2 regions of the Saccharothrix sp. CB00851 genome follow, and region 1 is predicted to be linked to the other one. Evidence: predicted binding sites of a transcription regulator. Region 1 holds the regulator's gene; the other holds the start of a gene.
The links. The regulator HspR, encoded in region 1, represses chaperone genes until heat shock. The targets are predictions, from matches to a motif close to ANNTTGAGTNNNNNNNACTCAANNT.
Positions count from the first base shown of each region.

Region 1 (4,379 bases):
GCGGCAAGCACGCCGCCCCCGAGGCGCCGGACGAGGCGCAGGCCGTGGCCGTCGACCCGACCGTCGAGCTGAAGGCGCAGCTGGACGAGCGGACCGCCGACCTGCAGCGGTTGACCGCGGAGTACGCCAACTACCGCAAGCGCGTCGAGCGTGACCGGGAACTGGTGATCACCACGGCGAAGGCGCAGGTGGCGGGCGAGCTGCTGGGCGTGCTGGACGACATCGAGCGGGCCGGCGCGCACGGCGACCTCACCGGCGCGTTCAAGGCGGTGGCCGACAAGCTGGTCAGCGCGTTGCACGGCACCGGCCTGGAGCCGTTCGGGCACGAGGGCGAGGAGTTCGACCCGTCCGTCCACGAGGCCGTGCAGCACGGCACCTCGCCGGACGTCAGCGGGCCGACCGTCACCGCCGTGCTCCGCCGCGGCTACAGGTTCGGCGAGCGCGTGCTGCGGCCCGCGCTGGTCGCCGTGACCGATCACGAGCCCGCCGCCGAGCAGCCCGTGGTCGACGAGGCCGTCGAGAAGCCGGTCGAAGAGCAACAGCAGCAAGACTGAAAAGGGGGCGGCGTCCGTTGAGCGCTCGCGACTGGATCGAGAAGGACTTCTACCGCGAGCTGGGCGTCACCTCCGACGCCTCGGCCGATGAGATCAAGAAGGCGTACCGGAAGTTGGCGCGGGAACTGCACCCCGACGCCAACCCCGGTGACGCCAAGGCCGAGGCGCGGTTCAAGGCGGTGTCCGAGGCGTACGGCGTGCTGTCGGACACCGCGAAGCGCAAGCAGTACGACGAGGCCCGCCGCCTCTTCTCCGGAGGCGGCGGGTTCCCCGGCGGGTTCGGCACGGGCGGCGGGTTCGACGTCGGCGACCTGTTCGGCCGCCAGGGCGCCCAGGCCGGTGGCATGGGTGGGCTCGGCGACCTGCTCGGCGGGCTGTTCAACCGCCGTGCCGGCGGGTCCGCGTCCGCGACCAGGCCACGGCGCGGCGAGGACGTGGAGACCGACGTCCGGATCGACTTCACCGAAGCCGTGAAGGGCGCGACCGTGCCCATGCGCCTGTCCAGCCCCGCGACCTGCGGCACGTGCGCGGGTTCCGGTGCGCGTCCCGGCACGTCGCCGCGGACCTGCCCGAACTGCGGCGGCGCCGGACTGGTGACCCGCAGCCAGGGCGCGTTCGCGTTCTCCGAGCCGTGCGCCGACTGCCGCGGCACCGGGCGGATCGTCGACGACCCGTGCCCGGAGTGCGAGGGCGACGGCGTCAGCACGAAGACCAGGACGCTGACCATCCGCATCCCGGCGGGCGTCGACGACGGCCAGCGGATCAGGCTGGCCGGGCAGGGTGAGCCGGGGCGCAACAACGGTCCCGCGGGCGACCTGTTCGTGCGCGTGCACGTCAACCCGCACCCGATCTTCGGCCGGTCCGGCAACGACCTGACCGTGACCGTGCCGGTCACCTTCCCCGAGCTGGCGCTGGGCACCACGTTGACCGTGCCCACGCTGGAGGGCAAGGTGACCTTGAAGGTGCCCGCGGGCACGGCCAGCGGCCGCGTGCTGCGGGCGAAGGGCAAGGGCATCGCCAAGCGTGACGGCCAGGTCGGCGACCTGCTGATCACGCTGACCGTGGCGGTGCCGAACAACATGGATGCCGCAGCCCGGGAGGCGTTGGAGAACTACGCGTCGGCGACGGCGAAGCACGACCCGCGCGCTGAGCTCAACGCCCTGTTGGAGAAGAGGTCGGTGTGAGCTTCCCGTTCCCGCCCGGCACTGACGAGGACACCCCGTTCTTCGTCATCTCCGTGGCGGCCCAGTTGTCCGGTCTGCACGCCCAGACGCTGCGCGCCTACGACCGGCTCGGCCTGGTGTCGCCGGGCCGCACGTCCGGTGGTGGGCGGCGGTACTCGATGCGTGACATCGTGCTGCTGCGCGAGGTGCAACGCCTCTCGCAGGAGGAGGGCGTGAACCTCGCCGGCATCAAGCGGATCATCGAGCTGGAGAACGAGGTCGGCGCGCTGCGCGCCAAGGTGCAGGAGCTGACCGAACAACTCGCCTCCGCGATGGCCGCCGCCGAACACGCCGCCGCCTCCGTGCACGCCTCGTACCGCCGTGACCTGGTGCCGGTGCGCCACGAGACAGCCCTGGTCGTCTGGAAGCCGAACTCCAAGCGCTGACCTCGGCCTCCCGCGTCGCCGGCGTCCCCGGCGTCGCTCAATAGGGTGATCATCGCCCGAAAATGTACGGAAACACTGTTCCCGTACCTCGGTTAGCCATGAGGAACCCCGCGACCCCGAACCCGCGCCAGACTGGATCCCGTGGACTACGTCTTCGTGCACGGAACCACTCAGTCGCCGGCCTCCTGGCGCCCGGTCGAGGACCTGCTCCGCCACCGCGGCCACCGCACCGTCGCCGTGGACCTGCCGACCGACCGCCCCGAACTGCGCGCCACCGACTACGCCGCGATCGCCCGCGCCCAAGCGGGCGACGCCCTGGCCCCGGTCCTCGTCGGCCACTCCGGCGCCGGCCTGCTGATGCCCGCCATCGCCCGGGCCATCGTCGCGTCGCACCTGGCCTGGATCGCCGCGATGATCCCCGGCCCGGTCTCCCTGGCCGACGAGCTGGCCGCCGACACGGGCGAGATGTTCAACCCGGAGTGGCGGTCCCTCACCGAGCCACCCACCGCGGACCCCGTCGTGGCCTCGTACTTCCTGTTCCACGACTGCGACCTGGCCGGGGTGCGCGCGGGCCTGCGGACCCTGCGCCTGTTCTACCCCACCGCGACGTACCGCGAGGTGCACGAGCTGCCCGACCTGCCGTCGACCTACGTCCTGCCGCGCGAGGACCGCACGCTGCGGCCGTCGTGGATGCGGCGGGCGGCGCGCGAGCGGCTGGGGGTCGAGGCGATCGAGGTCGACGGCGGGCACTGCCCGCAGACCAGCCGGCCGGAGACGCTGGCGGCCGTGCTGGGCGCGGCGTGGCCCGGGCCGCCGTGACGCGGCGCGCGATCCGGGCGTGACGCGGCGCGCGAATCAGCGGCGAAGCACGCGGCCGAAATCCGCCCTGCGCCGCGGTGAGCGCCGGTGAGCTCGTGTGACGGCCGTGGCGGTGAATCGGGGCGTGCGGCGAACGTGAAGAAGTTTCGCGAAGAGGGTCAGTCCAGGGTGAACGGGTCGTACTTGATCCGGTCGAGTGGGGTGCCGGCGACCAGCATGCGGGACACGGTGGCCCGGATCATGGACGGTGAGCCGCACACCAGCACGTCCCGGTCCTCCCACGCCCCGTAGCGGGTGACCACGTCGGCGAGCGTGCCCTGCTCCACGCCGCGCGCACCGGGATCCGACTCGAGCACCGGCACGACGGTCAGCCACGGGTTCGTCATGGCGAACCGCTGCAGGTTGTCCAAGTCGTACAAGTCCTCACGGGTCCGCCCACCCATGAACAGGTGCACCCGCGGGTTCTCGCCCCACTGCGCCATCTCGTCGATGATCGCGTGCATCGGCGCCACGCCCGTCCCGCCGGCGACCATCAGCACGTCCCGCCCGGACTTGCGGTCGACGCTGAGTCGACCCATCGGCGGACCGATGCGCCACACGTCACCCGGCTGGGTGTGCCCGACGACGGACCGGCTGACCCACCCGCCCTCGACCGACCGGATGTGGAACTCGATGATGCCGTCGTCACGGGGCGCGTTCGCGGGCGAGTAGTACCGCCACAGCCGAGCGCGCTGCGGCGTCTCGACGCTCACGTACTGCCCGGCGCGGTACCCGACCGGGTGGTCCGGCTGCAGCCGCACGACCGCCAGGTCCCAGCTCACCCGCTGGTGCTCCAGCACGGTGGCGTGCCAGTAGGCCGGACCGTCGTCGGCCGCCGCCGCCTCCTGCATCGCCCGCGCCATGATCGTGTACGCCTCGGCCCAGGCCATCTCGACCTTCGGCGTCCACGCGGGCCCGGCGAACTTCTTCACCGCCGCCAGCAGCGCCGTGCCCACGGACTCGTAGTGCACGTTCACCACCCCGAACTTGCGGTGGTCGCGCCCGAGCTGCCGCAGGAACGGGATCAGGTCGTCCGGTCTGTCCACCATCTGCACGACGTGGACCAGGGCGCGCAGCAGGCGGCTGCGCTGGACCTCCATGTTCGCGGGGAACATCTCACGGGTCGCCGGCGCGAGGCTGAAGAGCATGCCGTAGAAGAACTTGGCTACCTCTTCGGCGCGCGGCTCCACCACCGCGAAGCTCTCCCGGATCATCCGCACCATAGCGGTGACACCAGGAGGAGGTTCGCGGTGTGGCGGGCTCGGGATGGGGCTCAACACGGCGTTCGCAGTCATGGTCCGGGCGCAGTCTCCACGTTTCTGGCGGCGCCAGCAAGGGCGCTACGTCCTCGTCAAGCT
Region 1 is NZ_LWLC01000001.1:731,347-735,725, reverse strand. It holds gene grpE (nucleotide exchange factor GrpE) at 1-554, shown strand, start outside; gene dnaJ (molecular chaperone DnaJ) at 572-1,738, shown strand; gene A6A25_RS03675 (heat shock protein transcriptional repressor HspR) at 1,735-2,163, shown strand; gene A6A25_RS03670 (alpha/beta fold hydrolase) at 2,305-2,982, shown strand; gene A6A25_RS03665 (FAD-binding oxidoreductase) at 3,141-4,244, opposite strand.

Region 2 (4,379 bases), on a different contig from region 1:
GCGGGCGGTGATCTTGCGCAGGATTCGGGCCACGGAGCGTTCCAGTTGGCGGACGCCTGCCTCGCGGGTGTACTCGCCGGCCAGTTTGCGCAGCGACTTCTCGGTGATGGTGACGTCGTCGGTGGTGAGGCCGGCGCGTTCCACCTGGCGTGGCAGGAGGTGGTCGCGGGCGATGGTGACTTTCTCGTCCTCCGTGTAGCCGTCGAGTTGGACCAGTTCCATGCGGTCGAGGAGGGGGCCCGGGATGGATTCCAGGACGTTCGCGGTCGCCAGGAAGACGACGTCGGAGAGGTCCAGTTCGACTTCGAGGTAGTGGTCGCGGAAGGTGTGGTTCTGGGCCGGGTCCAGGACTTCGAGGAGTGCGGCGGTGGGGTCGCCGCGGTAGTCGGCGCCCACCTTGTCGATCTCGTCCAGGAGGACGACGGGGTTCATCGAGCCCGCTTCGGAGATGGCGCGGACGATCCGGCCCGGCAGCGCGCCGACGTAGGTGCGGCGGTGGCCGCGGATCTCGGCTTCGTCGCGGACGCCACCCAGGGCGACGCGGACGAACTTGCGGCCCATGGCACGGGCCACCGATTCGCCGAGGGAGGTCTTGCCGACGCCGGGCGGGCCGACGAGGGCGAGGACCGCGCCGGAACGGCGGCCGCCCACGACGCCGAGGCCGCGGTCGGCACGGCGGCGGCGCACGGCGAGGTACTCGGTGATGCGTTCCTTGACGTCGTCCAGGCCCGCGTGGTCGGCGTCGAGGACGGAACGGGCGCCGGCGATGTCGTAGGCGTCCTCGGTGCGCTCGTTCCACGGCATGTCGAGGACGGTGTCGAGCCAGGTGCGGATCCAGCCGACCTCGGGGGACTGCTCGGCGGTGCGTTCGAGCTTGTCGACCTCCGCCAGGGCCGCCTCGCGGACGTTCTCCGGCAGGTCGGCGCCCTCGACGCGGGCGCGGTAGTCCTGCTCCTCGGTGGCCGGTTTGCCGTCGAGCTCGGCCAGTTCCTTGCGGATGGCGGCCAGTTGCTGGCGCAGCAGGAACTCCCGCTGCTGCTTCTCGACGCCTTCCTTGACATCCTTGCGGATGGTCTCGGCGACGTCGAGCTCGGTCAGGTGCTCGCGGCCCCATTCGAGCAGCTTCTCGAGCCGCTCGGTGACGTCGCTGGTCTCCAGCAGCCAGACCTTCTGCTCGTCGCTGAGGTAGGAGGCATAACCGGCCAGGTCGGCCAGGGCGGACGGGTCGTCCACCTGCTGGACCGAGTCCACGACCTGCCAGGCCCCGCGCTGCTGGAGGATGGTGGTGACCAGCGCGCGGTACTCGCGGGCCAGTTCGTGGGTGCGGTCGTCGATCGGTGCCTCGTCGGCGATGGTCGCCTCGACCCACAGGGCCGCGCCGGGGCCCGTGGTGCCGGTGCCGATGCGGACCCGCTCGGTCCCGCGCACGACCGCCGCGCGTTCGCCGCCGGGCAGCCTGCCGACCTGCTCGATCAGCGCCAGCGTGCCCACCTTCGCGTACTTGCCGTCCAGCCGGGGCACCAGCAGCACCTTCGACTGGCCGCCCGCTGCGGTCGCGGCCTCGATCGCGGCGCGGGCCTCGGCGGTGGCGTCCGAGCCGCTGATCCGGATCGGCACGACCATGCCCGGCAGCACGACCACGTCGTCCAGCGGCAGCACCGGCAGCGCCAACGTCTCGCCCATGATCCCTCCAAAGTTGAGTCTGACTGGCTCAACCAAGATGAGCCCGGGATTGTTTCCGGTAGGTGTTCGCCCTGAGCGAGCGTCCATTCGGGGGTTGTGCCCGGTTGGTGACGCGGCAACGATCACGCCGTCGGCTGACGAGGAGATGTGCGATGGAGCAGGCGAGCTGGGTCCCGTCCTCGGTTGACCTGGACCGGCCGAGCGCGGCCCGGATGTACGACTACTTCCTGGGTGGGTCGCACAACTTCGCGGTCGACCGCGAAGCGGCCAAGTCGGTCGAGCAGATCTTCCCCGGCATGTCCGGGGCGGCCAGGGCCAACCGGTCGTTCCTGCGGCGCGCGGTCCGCTACCTGTTGTCGCAGGGCATCGACCAGTTCCTGGACCTGGGGTCGGGCATCCCGACGGTCGGCAACGTGCACGAGATCGCCCAGCAGACCAACCCGGAGGCCCGGGTGGTGTACGCCGACGTCGAACCGGTCGCGGTCGCGCACAGCACGGCGTTGCTGGCCGGGAACCCGCGGGCGAGCGCGATCCAGGCGGACCTGCGCGACCCGGACTCGGTGCTGGGCAACGAGGAAGTGCGGGCGATGCTCGACTTCGACCGGCCGATCGGGTTGCTGATGGTCGCGGTGCTGCACTTCGTGCCGGACGCGGACGACCCGCACGCGGCGATCGCGCGGTACCGGGAGGTGCTGGCGCCGGGCAGCTACGTGGCGATCTCGCACGCGAGCTGGGACGGCGTGTCGCAGGAGGGCAGGGAAAGCGGCGAGCAGGTGAACGCCATCTACCGCAAGACGGACAGCCCCCTGGTGCTGCGGACGGGTGTGGAGGTCGCCGCGTTCTTCGACGGGCTGGAGGTCGTGGAGCCGGGTGTGGTGCCGTTGAGCGAGTGGCGCCCGGATTCGGATGACGCCTACATCAGCGCGTACGCGGGGGTTGGCCGGAAGGCTTAGCGCAAGTGCTCGACGGCGAGTCTGGCCGCGGTCCCGATCACGGCGTCCGCCTGCGGGAGGGTGAATGCGGTGCTCGCGCTGCGGGTGAAGACGGCGACCGCGTAACGGCCGCCGTCCGGGTACTCCACCACGCCGACCTCGTTGCGGATCGTGGGCAGGGTGCCCGTCTTGCCCGCCACGCGGACGTCGTCGAACGGGAAGCCGGACGACAGGCGGTGCGGCCAGACCTGCCGGGCCATGGCGTGGCGGATCGGCGCGCAGTCGTCGTGCTGCCAGATGTGCCGCAGCAGGGTGGTCAGGTCGCGCGCGGTGCCCCGGTTGGTGTGGTCGGGGTTCAGGGCGCGCAGCCGTGACAGCACGACGGGATCGGTGAGCGCGGCGGGTAGTTCGTCGGGGGCGGCGTCCTCGGCCATGGTGCGCATGAAGTCCCTCGCCCGGTGGACGACCGCGGTGCGCGTCAGGTGCAGGTCGCGGAGGGCCCGGTTGACGGCGTCGGTGCCGACGAGGTCCATGAGGGCGTCCGCGGCGGCGTTGTCGGAGACCGTGACGGCCAGGTAGGCGAGGTCCCGCAACGACATCGTGACCGGGTCGAGCATGCCGCCCACGCCGGTGGGGCCGGTGCTGCGGTCGTGGTCGAGGGTGATCCGGCGGGTCAGGTCGTGGGTGCTGTGGTGCAGCGCCACGAGCAGCGGCACCTTGAACACGCTCGCCAGCACGACCGGGTCGTCCGCGCCGACGGAGACCTCGCGGTCGGGGTGGTCGAGGTCGACGGCGTGCAGCCGGCCCGTGACGCCGGCGTCGGTGAACGCGGCGCGCACCCGTGCGGCGGTCATGACAGGTACTCCGCGGCCGGGCGGGGGTAGCGCGGGAGCGTGCCCTCGGCGTGCCGCATCCCTTGTGCGGTCAGGACTTCGGTGACGGCGTCGGCGAAGGCGGTGACGGCCGGGGTCTGCCGTCCGCGCGGCCAGGCGGCCGACGTCCGCCAGAGCAGGGGCGTGCCGCGCAGCGGGCGCCAGACCGCGTCCGGCGGGGGTGCGACGCCGTCGTGCAACGCCACCGCGCCGCCCGCCAGGACCAGTCCCAGCGCGAACTCCGGGTTGCCCGCCTGGTGGACCTCGGCGGGTGTGTAGCCGTGCCGGGCGCACGTGGTCAGCACCTCGTCGTGCAACGCGGGCGCGGTGGAGCGGGGGAACAGCACGAGCGCCAGGCCGTTCAGGTCGGCCAACCGGACATCCGGTGCGGTGGTCAGGGGGTGGTCGCGGGGGAGCAGGACGCCGAGCGGGCTGGTCAGCACCGGCCCGAGGCTCAGCCACGACACGTCGAACGGGAACCGCAGCACGCCGACGTCCAGGCTGCGGTCGGCCAGCGCGCGCAGTTGCTCCGCGGTGCCGATCTCGCGGAGCTTGAGCTCGACGGGGCTGCGGCGGCGGAACGCGGGCAGCAGCGCGGCCACCGCCCGTCCACCAAGGTCGGGAGGCACGCCCGCGCGCAGCGACCCGGCTTCGCCGTGGCGGAACCGCTCGGCCAGCGCGCGCAACCTGTCCTCGCCCGCCAGCAGGCCGCGGGCCTCGGTGAGGATCTGGCGGCCCGCGTCGGTGAGCGCGACGTGCCGGGCGTCGCGGTCGAGCAGGCGGACGCCGAGCTCGCGTTCCAGGCGTTGGATGCTCTGCGACAGCGGTGGCTGGGACATGTGCAGGCGGGCCGCGGCACGGCCGAAGTGCAGCTCCTCGGCCACGGCCAGGA
Region 2 is NZ_LWLC01000065.1:16,328-20,706, forward strand. It holds gene lon (endopeptidase La) at 1-1,683, opposite strand, end outside; gene A6A25_RS39775 (SAM-dependent methyltransferase) at 1,836-2,636, shown strand; gene A6A25_RS39780 (serine hydrolase) at 2,633-3,469, opposite strand; gene A6A25_RS39785 (LysR family transcriptional regulator) at 3,466-4,379, opposite strand, start outside.
Region 2: lon (endopeptidase La) is a predicted target of HspR. The motif match lies at 1,694-1,718, and genes of this name have one in related genera.